Regions from separate parts of the Saccharopolyspora antibiotica genome, predicted to be linked through region 1. Evidence: riboswitches for the same ligand, from Rfam matches in the RefSeq annotation. Region 1 holds a riboswitch; each other region holds the start of a gene.
What was found. Region 1 has a riboswitch for cobalamin ahead of ACL03H_RS03610 (ABC transporter substrate-binding protein). Riboswitches for the same ligand answer to the same signal wherever they lie in the genome.
Positions count from the first base shown of each region.

Region 2: linked by a shared signal. The riboswitch ahead of ACL03H_RS00370 (ribonucleoside-diphosphate reductase subunit alpha) and the one ahead of ACL03H_RS03610 (ABC transporter substrate-binding protein) in region 1 are both predicted to bind cobalamin.
Region 3: linked by a shared signal. The riboswitch ahead of cobN (cobaltochelatase subunit CobN) and the one ahead of ACL03H_RS03610 (ABC transporter substrate-binding protein) in region 1 are both predicted to bind cobalamin.

Region 1 covers NZ_JBJZOI010000004.1:29,006-33,722, forward strand. The annotation lists gene ACL03H_RS03600 (hypothetical protein) at 1-99, opposite strand, end outside; gene ACL03H_RS03605 (SMI1/KNR4 family protein) at 351-851, shown strand; cobalamin riboswitch at 912-1,103, shown strand; gene ACL03H_RS03610 (ABC transporter substrate-binding protein) at 1,204-2,727, shown strand; gene ACL03H_RS03615 (ABC transporter permease) at 2,724-3,710, shown strand; gene ACL03H_RS03620 (ABC transporter permease) at 3,707-4,477, shown strand.
Region 2 covers NZ_JBJZOI010000001.1:79,282-83,998, reverse strand. The annotation lists gene ACL03H_RS00380 (helix-turn-helix domain-containing protein) at 1-87, shown strand, start outside; gene ACL03H_RS00375 (bifunctional metallophosphatase/5'-nucleotidase) at 135-1,847, opposite strand; cobalamin riboswitch at 1,994-2,223, shown strand; gene ACL03H_RS00370 (ribonucleoside-diphosphate reductase subunit alpha) at 2,345-4,717, shown strand, end outside.
Region 3 covers NZ_JBJZOI010000018.1:17,729-22,445, forward strand. The annotation lists gene cobN (cobaltochelatase subunit CobN) at 1-2,639, opposite strand, end outside; cobalamin riboswitch at 2,762-2,890, opposite strand; gene cobG (precorrin-3B synthase) at 3,144-4,349, shown strand; gene ACL03H_RS16120 (precorrin-8X methylmutase) at 4,346-4,717, shown strand, end outside.

The sequences.
Region 1 (4,717 bases):
GTGCACGGTGTGGTTCGGGTCCAGCACGTCCAGTTCGGACAACCAGATCGGGTAGCCGTCCTCGTCCAGGGTTCCGGGCGGGAAGCCGGGAGTGCTCATCGTCGTCATCCTCGTGTTCGGTGCCGGGCTGCGGCGGGCGCGGAGTCCGCTTCGCGGCGTGCGCCGCGCTGTCATCAGGTCGCCGCCACTGTCCCCCACACCCCTGACAGTCCGAGCACTCCTGGTGAGCGGCGTGCTCGCGGGCGAAGGACCTCCCCCCGGCCAGATCCGCCCTCCCCCCTGCGGGGCCGACCGGGACGGGGTCTCCTGTGGAGGCCGCCACGCCCGCCCGCGAACCTCAGGAGCACCGCATGACACCTGCCCCGAGCACGTCCGCGCAGTGGCGCGAGTTCCTGGTCCGCCGCGGCGCGGGAACGCCCGGGGTCGAGGACTGGCGCGGGCACGGTCCCGCCGGTGCGGCGGCGGTCGCCGGGCTGGAGGAGCGGCTGGGGCGCGCGCTGCCGCCGAGCTACCGGAACTTCCTGCTGGTCAGCGACGGCTGGAGCGATCCGGGGACCGAGCTCTGCGGCCTGCTGGCCACGCCGGGGATCGGCTGGTTCGAGGACGTCGCGGGCGATCTCGTCGAGGCGTGGGACGAGCCGGAGGTGGCCTGCTTCGCCGCGGACCTGGCGATGCTCCGCCGCTCGCTGCTCGTCTCGGACCACGGGAACGGCGTGTTCTGGCTGCTCAACCCGAACGAGGTCGCGGGCAACGGGGAGTGGGCGGCGTACGAGTGGGACACCGGGAGCGGTTCACCCGCCCGTCACGCCGACTTCGCCGCGCTGGTCGCCGCCGCGCTGGCGGAGCGCTGACCGCCGGGCGGGGCTCGGGCGGCCGACCGGGGCCGAACTCCGCACCTCGTCCTTGACAACGATCGACTCGCGCTGAAGGGTGGTCGCGTTCCACTGCGACGGTGTGCAGGAAGCCGGTGTGAATCCGGCGCGGTCCCGCCACTGTGAACGGGGAGCCTCGTCCACCAGCGCCACTGCCGGGAGACCGGTGGGAAGGCCGGACGCGGTGTCGATCCGCGAGCCAGGAGACTGGCACCGTCGTACCGATTCGCACGGGGTCGCGGAGCCCCGGAGGAGGTACTGCGAGAGTGCGCCCGACCAGATCCCCGCACGCCCCCGTTCGAGGGCAGTTCCCACGGCCCGTCCACCCGGCGTGAGCACCGCGATCGGCCGCAGGCGGTTGCTGGCCGGTGTGGCCGGGGCGATCGCCGCGGCGCCGCTGGTGTCCTGCGCGGGTGGCGCCGGATCCGGTCCCGGGCGGCTGCGCGCGGCCTTCCCCACCGGTGGCGCCACCGAATCCCTCGACCCGCACACGGGCTCGCTGTTCGTGGACCAAGCGCGGGCCAAGGCGCTGTTCGACACCCTGGTGGGGTACGCCGACGACATGAGCGTGGTCCCGCGCCTGGCCGAGTCCTGGCGACCCGACCCCACCGGCACCCGCTGGCGGATCCGGTTGCGCGCGGCCACCTTCCACGACGGGCGCCGGGTCACCGCCGAGGACGTGCTGCACACCTACCGGCGGATCGCCGAGGAGACCACCGCAGCCCAGGCCGCCGCGCACTTCGCCGACGTGGACTTCGGTGCCAGCCGGGCGTTGTCGGCGATGGAGCTGGAACTGGTGCTGGGCGCGCCGAACTTCGAGTTCCCCGCGGCCTGGGGGGCTCCGGCGACCGAGATCATCCCGGCGGACACCACCGACTTCACCCGGCCGGTGGGCTCGGGACCGTTCCGGTTCGTTTCGTTCGAGCCCGGCGGGTCCGCCGTGTTCGCCCGCTACGACCGGCACTGGTCCGGCCCGGCGCTGCCCGCCGAGCTGGAGTTCGTGCCGGTGGAGGAGGAGAGCGCGCGGATCAACGCGCTGCTGTCCGGGCAGGTCGACTACGCCCACGACGTGAGCGCGAACTCGGTGCGGCTGCTGGAGCGGGGCGGGCGGGCCCGGGTGCGCTCGGCGCCCTTCGGGACCATGCAGGCGATCCTGCTCAAAGTGGACCGGCCGCCGTTCTCCGATCCCCGCCTGGTGCGGGCCGTGCGGGCCGGGCTGGACCGGCGGGCGCTGCTGGAGATCGCGCTGAGCGGCCAGGGCCGGATCGGCAACGACCTGTTCGGCGCCGGGCTGCGCTACTACCCGGCCGGGCTGCCCGAGCCCGAGCGGGACCCGGAGCTGGCGCGTTCGCTGCTGGCCGAGGCCGGGGCGACCGGGCTCGGCTGGGAGTTGCGGACCAGTTCGGTGGACCCGTACTTCGACGGTGCGGCCAGCCTGATCTCCCAGCAGCTCGGGGAGATCGGGATGCGGGTGGCGCCGCGCGTCGGTGCGGCGGAGACCTACTTCTCCGACATCAAGGAGCACGGCGTGGCCGCGCTGAGCCGCACCGCGGCCCTGCCGGTGCCGATCTTCCTGGGGCAGCGCCTGACGTCCGGTGCGGGCAGCAACAACTACACCGGGTACCGCTCCGAGGAGTTCGACGCGCTGCACTCGCAGGCTCTGTCCACAGCGGACGAACGACGTCGCGCCGAACTGCTGGCGCGGGCCCAGCTGCTCGCGCGGGAGCGCAGCGGCATGGTGGTGTGGGGGTTCAGCGGCTGGAACGTCGCCACCTCCGAGCGGATCTCCGGGGTGCGCGGGGCGCCGCCGAACTCCCTGGACTGGGCCCGGTTCGACCGGGTGAGCGTGGGTTGATCGCGCTCGCCGCGCGGCCGCGCGGCGCGGTTTCCGGCGGGCGGGTGCTCGGCGCGCTGCTGTCCCGCTCGGCGGTGGCGCTGGCGCAGGTGGCCGTGGTCGCCGTGGGCGTGTTCGCGCTGACCGCGCTGCTGCCCGGGGACGCGGCCGTGGTGATCCTCGGCGAGCACGCCGACGCCGCGCGCCTCGCCGCGCTGCGGGAGCGGCTCGGGCTGGAGCGGCCGCTCGGGGAGCGGTTCCTGGACTGGGCGGCAGGTCTGCTGCGCGGTGATCTCGGCAGCTCGCTGCGCACCGGCAGACCGGTGCTCGACGAGGTGACGTCCCACGCCGCGACCACGGTCCTGCTCACGGCGCTGACGCTGCTGGTGGTGCTGCCGCTGGCCGGGTGGCTCGGCGTGCGCAGCGGGCTGCGCGCCGGGTCGCGGTTCGACCGGGCCGTGAACGCGGCCGCCGTGGTGCTGAACTCGGTCCCGGAGTTCGCGCTCGCGCTGCTGCTGGTCGGAGTCGTCTCCGTGGAGATGGGCTTGCTGCCCGCGACGGCCGCCGGGGAGTCGGGCTGGTCCCTGCTGGCCGATCCGGCGGTGCTGGTGCTGCCGGTCGCGGTGCTGGTGGCCAGGCAGCTCGGCGGGCTGGCGCGACAGGTCCGCACCGGCGTGGTCGCCGGGCGCGACGCCGGGTACGCCGCGCACGCGCGTCGCGCGGGGCTCGGCGAGCGGGCCGTGGTGCTGCGCCACGTGCTGCCGAACGTCCTGGGACCGGTGCTGCAACAGCTCGCGCGCACCGTGGACGGCCTGCTCGGCGGCGTGGTCGTGATCGAGGCGGTGTTCGCGCTGCCCGGACTGGGCGCTGGCTTCGTGGCGGCAGTGCGGGCGCGGGACCTGCCGGTGGTGCAGGGTTACGCCCTGCTGTTCGCGTCGATCACCATCGGGGTCAACCTGCTGGTGGACCTGGTCGCGCACCGCTTCCGGGCGGGTGCCCGGTGAGCCGCGCCCTGGGCTGGGTGCTGCTCGGCGTCCCGCTGCTGGCCGCGCTGGCCGGACCGCTGTTCGCCGGGTCCGCGCGGGCCGTGCACGCGCCGCTGCTACCACCCGGTGCCGGGCACGTGGCGGGCACCGACGTGCTCGGGCGCGACGTGCTCGCGCTGGTGCTGCGCGGCGGGGGTTCCGTGCTGGTCCTGGCGGTCGGCGCCCTCGGGCTCGCCTACGTCGTCGGGGTGCCGCTGGCGCTGGCGGCGGTCGGGCAGCCGCTGCGGTGGGTCGATCGGTGGCTGACCCGCGGCCTGGACCTGGTGCTGGCGCTGCCCGGCCTGCTGGTGCTCATGGTCCTCGCGGCCACCGGGGCCCGGACGGCGGGCGCGCTCGTGGTGGCGGTGGCGCTGCTGCAGCTGCCGGCCGTGGTGCGGTTGGTGCGCGGCGCGGCGCTCGGCGCCCGGCGGCGCTCGGTGGTGGAAGCGCTGGGGATGCAAGGGGAGTCCTGGTGGCGCGTCCACCTCGGTTACCTCGGGCGGGGCGTGCTCGGCCCGGTGGCGGTGGACGCGGGCGGCAGGCTGAGCCTGGTGCTCTACCTCGTCGCCTCGGCGAACTTCCTCGGGCTGGGGCTCGACCCGGCGACGGCCGACTGGGCGGTGCTGGTGGAGCGCAACCAGGAGGCCCTGTTCCTCCAGCCCTGGGCGGTCCTGCTGCCCGCGGGGCTGCTGGTGGCGCTCGCCACCGGAGCCAACCTCCTCGTCGACCGCTACCTGGTCCGCTGACCGTCGTTCCCGACCGGTTCGCGTCCCGGAACCGCCCCGCTCGTCCGGAAACCGGCGGTGGCCGCGGCTGCGCCGACGGGACGGCGCGGAGGCGGTGCCGCCACCGCGGACGAGCGGGAGCGGCCGTCCTGGGGAGCGCGGTCGCGGCAGGCGGAGCAATTCGGTCCCGGGTGTCTTGACCACCCCGGTGGTAGCGCTAACACTGGCGGCGCTCGACCCGGTCGACGACGAAGCGGGGGA
Region 2 (4,717 bases), on a different contig from region 1:
GGCACCGGCCACCCCTGGCGCGACTGCGCCGCGGAACTCGCCACCGGCATCGACGGGGTCATGGCCCCCCGCGCCCTCGCCCGCTGAGCACCCGATCCGCCCGGTCCCGCCGGGGCCGGGCGGATCGGCGTCGATCAGCCCTGGACCTCGATGCGGTCGGCGGACGGCGGGACGACTCCGGGGTGCGCCGCGAAGTAGTCGAGCAGCGCGTCGAGGTCCAGCTTCCCGCCGGTGACGTCGGTGCCCTCCAGGAACCCGGTGAACCCGTCCCCGCCCCCGGCGAGGAAGTTGTTCACCGCCACCCGGTACGGCGCGTCCGGGACCACCGGCTCGCCGTGCAGCGTCAGCCCCGAGACCTTGGAGCCGATCGGCGCGGACTCGGACCAGGCGTAGTGCAGCCCGGCCGAGACCTGCAGGATCGTGGCGCCCTCCGGGGTCCACTGCTGTTCGAGCACGCCCTTGAGCTGGGCACCGGTGAGGGTGATCGTCTGCATGGTGTTGCCGAAGGGCTGCACCGCGAACGCCTCGCCGTAGGTGACCACGCCGTCGCCCTCCCCGGCCGGGGAGGAGGCGTGCGGCAGATCGGCGCGCACGCCGCCCGGGTTGGTGAGCGCCACCTGCGCGCCCGCGTCCGCGGTGGACTCCAGCTGGGCGTCGGCGATCACGCTGCCCATCGAGGACTCCCCGGACGGCGCGGGCTCCCGCAGCAGGTCGCCCGCGGTGGTGCCCACGGCGCGGTTCGCGATCGGCGCCGCCTTCTCGCGGGCCTCCTCGACGAGCGCGGCCGCTTCCGGGTCCGGAGCGATGTCGCGGGTGACGACCTCGTTGCGGGCGCGGCTGCCCTGCCGCACGACCTCGCCGCTGGCGCGGTCGACGCGCAGGTCCAGCACGGACAGCAGCCGCCCGTAGGACGCGCCCTGCAGGACGGGCCGAGGCGCGCCGGCGGGGTCGGGGACGGTGCAGGTGTACTGCTGGTGGCTGTGCGCGGTGAACAGCGCGTCGACCTTCGGCGTGACCGCCGCGGCGATGCGGTGCGCCGGGCCCCCGGGCGCGACGTCGCAGGAGTTCGGGCCCCCGCTCTCGGCCTCGTCGCCCTGGTGCAGCAGCACGACCTGGGCCTTGACGCCGATCCGGTCGAGGGCGTCGGCGGTGCGGTCGATGGCCTCGACCTCGTCGCCGAACTCCAGGCCGCGCACCGCTCCGGGGCTCACGGAGCTGGGCAGGTCGTGCAGCGTCGCGCCGATGACGCCGATCGGGACGCCGCCGGAGAGCTGCACGGTGAACGGCAGCAGCGCGGGGGCGCCGCCTTCGAAGGTCACGTTGGAGCCGAGGTACGGGAAGTCCGCGCCCGCGAAGGAATCGCGGAACTCGCAGCCGTCCTGCGGGTGGCAGCCACCGGTCGCCATCCGCCACAGCTCCTGGTAGCCCTCGTCGAACTCGTGGTTGCCGGCGACGTGCGCGCGGACGTCCTGGGAGTTGAGGAAGTCGATCGTGGGCTCGTCGTGGAACAGCGCGGAGTTCACCGGCGACGCGCCGACGCTGTCCCCCGCGGAGAACACCAGCGAGTTGGGCACCTCCGCGCGCAGCCGCTCCAGGTGCGCGGCGAGGTAGGCCGCGCCGCCCGCCTCGACGGTGCCGCCGTCGTCGAGCTCGATCTCGCCGGAGGAACCGGTCGGCGGTTCCAGGTTGCCGTGCAGGTCGTTGAACGTGATCAGTCGCACGTCGGCGGTGGCGGGTTCGGGCGGGGCCTGGGGTGCGGCGCCGGCGGTCGCCGCAGTGGCGGTGGCGGCGGTGGCCAGTGCGGTGGCGACGGCGGTGAGGCCGCGTCGCACGCGGGAGGCGCGCATGGCTCGGGATTCCTTCCGGGTGGCGATCTCGCGTCGCAGTCTGCCGAACCGGGCCGCCAGCCACCAGCGCTTCCCGATCACACCTCCGCGCGGCGTCCGCCGCGCCGACGATGATGGGGTTCCGATCAACCTCGAACCCAAGATGTAGTGTGGCGCCCGCTGATGGTTCGCCGGTCCGCCCGGCGTGACAACAGGGAACCCGGTGCGAGTCCGGGACTGCCCCGCAGCGGTGAACGGGAACGACCGCCGTCACCACCCCGCCGAGGGTGGTGCAGCACTGGACGTCCGGCGTCCGGGAAGCGACGGCCAGTAGGCCCGGTGCCGAGCGCACCGGTCGCCCGTGAGTCCGAAGACCTGCCATCGGTGCGCGCACGAGGGGTGCGCGCCGTCCGGGACCTCGCGGGAGGGTCGTGGGACGAGCGGTGCCGCGCGCACCGCGGTCCTGGCGCGTTCCGAGGAGTTCCGGGCAGCTGTCCGAGCTTGCGAGGAGAGAGCCAGTGACCGAGTCCACGACCCGGGCGTCCACAGCCACCGCGGTACCGGCAGGAGTGCGGGTGCTGCGGCGCGACGGCACCGTTTCCGGTTGGGACGAAACGAAGATCTCCGTGGCGCTGACCAAGGCGTTCCTGGCTGCCGAGGGGGAGTCGGCCGCCTCGTCGTCGAGGCTGCACCAGGTCGTCGCGGAGCTGACGGCGCAGGCCGCGGAGGGAGTGCTGCGGCACGCGGGCGCCGAGGGCCTCGTGCACATCGAGCAGATCCAGGACATGGTGGAGCTCGCGCTGATGCGCGGCGGGCACCACGGCGTCGCCCGCGCCTACGTGCTCTACCGGGAGGAGCACGCGCAGGCCCGCGAAGCCGGGGACGAGCGCCCCGCCGACGACCCGCCCCGCCTGGAGATGACCGGGCCGGACGGTGCCCGCGTCCCGCTGGACTGGGAGCGCGTGTCCACCGTCGTCGAGCAGGCCTGCTCCGGCCTGGAGGACGTGCGCGCCGACGCGGTGCTGCGGGAGGTGCGGCGCAACGTCTACGACGGCATCAGCGCCGCCGAGCTGGCCGAATCGCTGACGATGGCCGCGCGCACCTTCGTCGAGCACGAGCCGAACTACTCGCTGGTGACCTCGCGGCTGCTGCTGGACAAGCTGCGCCGGGAGGCGCTGAGCTTCGTCGCGGGCGAGCCGGCCGAGGCGGACCAGGTGCAGATGCGGGACCGCTACGCCGGTTACTTCGCCGACTACGTGCGCCGCGGCATCGAGCTGGAGCAGCTGGACCCGGAGCTGGGCGGCTTCGACCTCGAGCGGCTGGGCGCGGAGCTGGACGCCGACCGCGACACCGCCTTCGGCTTCCTCGGGCTGCAAACCCTCTACGACCGGTACCTGCTGCACGAGGACGGCATCCGGTTCGAGCTGCCGCAGGCGTTCTTCATGCGGGTCGCGATGGGCGTGGCCCTGCGCGAGGACGACCGCGAGGCGCGGGCGATCGAGTTCTACGACCTGATCTCCTCCTTCGACTTCATGTGCTCGACCCCGACGCTGTTCAACGCGGGCACCACCCGGCCGCAGCTGTCGTCCTGCTTCCTCACCACCGTCGAGGACGACCTGCACGGGATCTTCCACGGCATCAGCAACAACGCGCTGCTGTCGAAGTACGCGGGCGGGCTCGGCAACGACTGGACGCCGGTCCGCGGCACCGGCGCGCACATCAAGGGGACCAACGGGTCCTCGCAGGGCGTGGTGCCGTTCCTCAAGATCGCGAACGACACGGCGGTCGCGGTGAACCAGGGCGGCAAGCGCAAGGGCGCGGTGTGCGCGTACCTGGAGACCTGGCACGTGGACATCGAGGAGTTCCTCGACCTGCGCAAGAACACCGGCGACGACCGGCGGCGCACCCACGACATGAACACCGCGAACTGGGTGCCGGACGAGTTCCTGCGCCGCGTCGAGGCCGACGAGACGTGGACGCTGTTCTCCCCGGACGAGGTCCCGGACCTGCACGACCTCTACGGGACGGCGTTCGCCGAGCGCTACCGCGAGCACGAGGCGGCCGCCGAGCGCGGGGAGCTCAAGGTGTTCCGCCAGGTCCGCGCGGTGGACCTGTGGCGCCGGATGCTCACCATGCTGTTCGAGACCGGGCACCCGTGGATCACCTTCAAGGACCCGTGCAACCTGCGCTCCCCGCAGCAGCACGCGGGCGTGGTGCACTCCTCGAACCTGTGCACCGAGATCACGCTGAACACCGGCGGGGACGAGGTCGCGGTCTGCAACCTCGGCTCGATCAACCTCGCCCGGCACGTCACCGCCGAGGGCCTGGACGCCGAGCGGCTGCGCCGCACCACCCGCACCGCGGTGCGAATGCTGGACAACGTCATCGACGTGAACTTCTACACGATCCCCGAGGCGCGGACCTCCAACCTGCGGCACCGGCCGGTCGGGCTGGGGCTGATGGGCTTCTCGGACGCGCTGTTCGCGCAGCGGATCCCGATGTCCTCGCAGGCCGCGGTCGAGTTCGCGGACCTGAGCATGGAGCACATCAGCTTCCACGCGATCGCGGCGTCCGCGGAGCTGGCGGCCGAGCGCGGCCGCTACGAGTCCTTCGAGGGTTCGCTGTGGAGCCGGGGCGTGCTCCCGGTCGACTCGCTGGAGCTGCTGGCGCAGGCCCGCGAGACCGGCGTCGACGTGGACCGCTCGTCCACGCTGGACTGGGACGGGCTGCGCGAGCGGGTGCGCACCGACGGGATGCGCAACTCGAACGTGCTGGCCATCGCCCCGACCGCGACGATCTCCAACATCTGCGGCGTCGGCCAGTCCATCGAGCCGCTGTACCGGAACCTCTACGTGAAGTCGAACATGTCCGGCGACTTCACCGTGCTCAAC
Region 3 (4,717 bases), on a different contig from region 1:
CAGGTGGGCCGCACGCCCAGCAGCGCCAGCACCTCCGCGATGTCGTCGCCGGAGGTGCGCATCGCCGAGGTGCCCCACACCGACAGGCCCACCGAGCGGGGGTACTCGCCGGTGTCGGCGAGGTAGCGCTCCAGCAGCGAGTCCGCGATGGCGTGGCCGGTCTCCCAGGCGAGCCTGCTGGGCACCGCCTTCGGGTCCACCGAGTAGAAGTTCCGGCCCGTCGGCAGCACGTTGATCAGCCCGCGCAGCGGGGAACCGCTGGGACCGGCCGGGACGTAGCCGCCGTCGAGGGCGTGCAGCGTCGCGGTCATCTCGTCGGTGGTCGAGTCCAGCCGGGGGACCACCTCGGTGACGGCGAACTCCAGCACCCGCACCACGTCGTCCGGCGCCTCGCCGAGGACCGAGCGGCTCACCTCGGGCACCGCGCCGAGCTCCCAGCCGCGCTCCTCCATCCCGGCGACGAGGTCGTGCGCGGTCCGCTCCACGTCGTCCACGGCGCCGCGGGCGGTGCTGCCGTCCTCGGCCATGCCCAGCGCCTCCCGCAGCCCGGGCAGGGCGCCGCTGCGCCCGCCCCAGACCTGCCGGGCGCGCAGCATGGCCAGCACCAGGTTCACCCGCGCCTCACCGGCCGGGGCGTCGCCGAGCACGTGCAGCCCGTCGCGGATCTGCGCGTCCTTGATCTCGCAGAGCCAGCCGTCGACGTGCAGCAGCATGTCGTCGAACTCGGCCTCGTGCGGGCGCTCGTCCAGCCCGAGGTCGTGGTCCAGCTTCGCGGCCTGCATCAGCGTCCAGATCTGGCTGCGGATCGCGGGCAGCTTCGCCGGGTCCATCGCGGAGATCTGCGCGTGCTCGTCGAGCAGCTGCTCCAGCCGCGCGATGTCGCCGTAGCTCTCCGCCCGCGCCATCGGCGGCACCAGGTGGTCCACGAGCGTGGCGTGCACCCGGCGCTTCGCCTGGGTGCCCTCACCGGGGTCGTTGACCAGGAACGGGTACACCAGCGGCAGGTCGGCCAGCGCCGCGTCCGGCGCGCAGGAGGCCGACAGGCCCGCGGTCTTGCCGGGCAGCCACTCCAGGTTGCCGTGCTTGCCCAGGTGCACCATCGCGTGCGCGCCGAACTCGTCGGTCATCCAGCGGTAGGCCGCGAGGTAGTGGTGGCTCGGCGGCAGGTCCGGGTCGTGGTAGATCGCGATCGGGTTCTCGCCGAAGCCGCGCGGCGGCTGCACCACGACCACCACGTTGCCCGCGCGCAGCGCCGCGAGCACGATCTCGCCGTCCGGGTCGTGCGAGCGGTCCACGAACTGCTCGCCCGGCGGCGGCCCCCAGTGCCGCTCGACGCTGTCCCGCAGGTCCTGCGGCAGGGTGGCGAACCAGTCGGCGTAGCGCTTCGCTGGGATGCGCACCGGGTTGCCGGACAGCTGCTCCTCGGTCAGCCAGTCCGGGTCCTGGCCCCCGGCGGCGATCAGCGCGTGCACCAGCGCGTCGCCGTCCTGCGCGGCGACGCCGGGCAGCGCGTCCGGGCCGTCCTCGGGGCCGATGTCGTACCCGGCTTCGCGGAGGCGCTGGAGCAGGCCCACCGCGCTGGCCGGGGTGTCGAGCCCGACCGCGTTGCCGATGCGGGAGTGCTTCGTCGGGTAGGCCGAGAGCATCAGCACCAGCCGCTTGTCGGCGGCCGGGACGTGCCGCAGCCGCGCGTGCTTCACGGCGATGCCCGCGACGCGCGCGGTGCGCTCCGGATCGGCCACGTACACCGGGAGGCCCTCGGAGTCGTTCTCCTTGAACGAGAACGGCACCGTGATCAGCCTGCCGTCGAACTCCGGCACCGCCACCTGGGTGGCCATGTCCAGCGGGGACAGGCCCTCGTCGTTGTCCGCCCAGGCCGCGCGGCTGGAGGTGAGCGTGAGCCCCTGCAGGATCGGCACGTCCAGCGCAGCCAGCGCCCCCACGTCCCACGCCTCGTCGTCACCCCCGGCCGAGGCGGTCGCGGGCTTCGTGCCGCCCGCCGCCAGCACCGTCACGATCAGCGCGTCCGCCTCGCGCAGCGTCTCCAGCAGGCCGGGCTCGGGGGCGCGCAGCGACGCGCAGAACACCGGCAGGGCCTGGCCCCCGGCGTCCTCGATCGCCTCCGAGAGCGCGTGCGCGAACGCGGTGTTGCCCGCCATGTGGTGCGCGCGGTAGTAGAGCACCGCCACCTTCGGGCCCTCGGTGCGGCGCGGGGTGCGCTCCAGCGGGCCCCACTTCGGCGTCTCCACCGGTGGCTCGAAGCCGTGGCCGGTGAGCAGCACGGTGTCGGAGAGGAAGTGGAACAGCTGCGCGAGGTTGTCCGGCCCGCCCTGAGCCAGGTAGGCGTGGGCCTGCGCGCACACGCCGCCGGGGACCGTGGAGCACTCCATGAGTTCCGCGTCCGGGGCCTGCTCGCCGCCGAGGACCACGACCGGGCGCGGGCCCGCGAGCAGCGCGTCCAGGCCCTCCTCCCAGGCGCGGCGGCCGCCGAGCAGCCGCACCACCACGAGGTCCGCGTCCTCCAGCAGCGGCGGCAGGTCGTCCGCGCCGAGCCGCGCCGGGTTGCCGAGCCGGAAGTCCGCACCGCTGGCGCGTGCGCTGAGCAGATCGGTGTCCGATGTGGACAGCAGCAGGATCATGCGGCACGCTCCCGGCTGGGCAGGGACGCGGGCGTGCGGGCAGGACGCATGGTCAACCTTCCTCGGGGTCCTCGCCCCGGAGTCGTCGGCTGCCCGGTGTCGACCGGGCGGTGGCGGCGCGGAGTGTCCTGGCTCCCGGATCGTCGCTCGCCCCGGCCTTCCCACCCGCAGCTCGTGCGGGCAGTGACCTCGTGCGGAGTCCGCTCCCCGGTGACAGTGGCGGGACCGCGCCGGACTCGCACCGGCTTCCTCCACTCGTCGCCGCGGACCACTCTCCGCAACGGCGCGATCGTTCGTCAAGTGCGCTGGTGCGCCGCGGCAGGAGAGATCGCGCACTGGCCGATCGCGGGGCGGTGAGGTGCGTCGCGTTGTGCCGACGTGGCCCGGGCGGGCCGTAGTATCGACGACCGCCGGTGCGCGGCGAGATCCGCGCGCCATCCCGGAATCGCGCCGTGCGCTGCGGATTCCGGTTCCGATCGGACCACGACCAGAGCGGGGAGAGCCGTGCCGCGACGAGCCGAGCCCGACCGGTGCCCCGGGGCGCTGCGGGTGCACGAGGCCGCCGACGGCGGCCTGGCCCGGGTCCGCGTGCCCGGCGGCAGGCTCAGCGCGCGCCAGGTGCGGGCGGTGGCCGCGGCCGCCGAGCTGGGCGACGGCGGCTGGGAGCTCACCTCGCGGGCGAACCTCCAGGTGCGGGGCTTGGCGGCGAGCGCGGTGCCGGAGTTCGCGGCCCGGCTCGCCGAGTCGGGCCTGCTGCCCTCGCCGACGCACGAGCGGGTCCGCAACGTGATCGCCTCCCCGCACACCGGTTGCGACGAGCTCGCGGCGCTGGACGCGGGCGCGGTGGCCGTCGAGCTCGACGAGCTGTTGTGCGCCGAACCCGCGCTGGCGGAACTGCCGGGGCGCTTCCTGTTCACCGTCGACGACGGGCGGGGCGATGTCGCCGGGCTGGGCGCCGACGTCGGGCTGGTCCCGGCGGGGGGCGCGGTGGCCGTGCTGCTGTCCGGGGCGGACGAGGGGATCCGGGTCGCGGCCGCCGACGCGGCGCGGGCCGCCGTGCTGGCCGCCGGGGAGTTCCTCGTGGAGCGGGCGCGGCAGGGCGCGGCGAGCTGGCGGCTCGCCGAGCTCTCCGAGGGCACCGGCCGGGTCGCCGGGCGCCTGCGCGCCGCGCTCGGCTCCGCCGCGCTGGGGAGCACCGCGCCGGTGTCCGCCGTCGAGCCGATGCCGACGCACGCCGGGCTGGGCGCCCGGCACCGCCGCGACGGGCTGGTCTGCCTCGCGCTGGGCGCACCGCTGGGGCGGTGCGGCGCCGCGCAGGTGCGGGTGCTGGCCGAGCTGGGCCGGCCGCTGCGGCTCACCCCGTGGCGCGCCCTGCTGCTGCCGGACGTCCCCGAGACGGCCGCTCCGCGCCTGCTGTCCGAATTGGACGGAGCCGGATTCCTGGTGGACGCGGCGGATCCGCTCGCCGGGGTGACGTCCTGCGCCGGCAGCCCGGGTTGCGCGAAGTCCCTCGCGGACGTGCGCGCCGACGCCGCGCGCGTCGCGCGCCCGGGACCTCGGCCGGTGCACTGGGCCGGGTGCGAGCGCCGCTGCGGGCGCCCGGCGGGAGACGCGGTCCTGGTGCTGGCCACCGGGAGCGGTTACGAGGTCGGCGGAGCCCCCGCCGGCGAGGTGTCAGCCGCGCTGGACGCGGCACGGAGGGCAGTGTGAGCACCGAGAACGGCTACGACTACGTCCGGGACGGGGCGGAGATCTACCGCCGCTCCTTCGCCACCATCCGCGCGGAGGCCGAGCTCGACGGCGTGCCGCCGGACGTGGCGGGAGTGGCGGTCCGCATGATCCACGCCTGCGGGATGGTGGACCTGGTGCGCGACCTCGCCTGGTCGACGGGAGCGGTCGCCGCCGCCCGCGCCGCGCTGCGCTCCGGGGCGCCGGTGCTCTGCGATGCCGCGATGGTCGCCGCCGGGATCACCCGGCGCAGGCTGCCCGCGGACAACGAGATCGTCTGCACCCTCGGCGACCCCGGGGTTCCGGAGCTGGCCGAGCGGCTGGGCACCACCCGCAGCGCGGCGGCGATG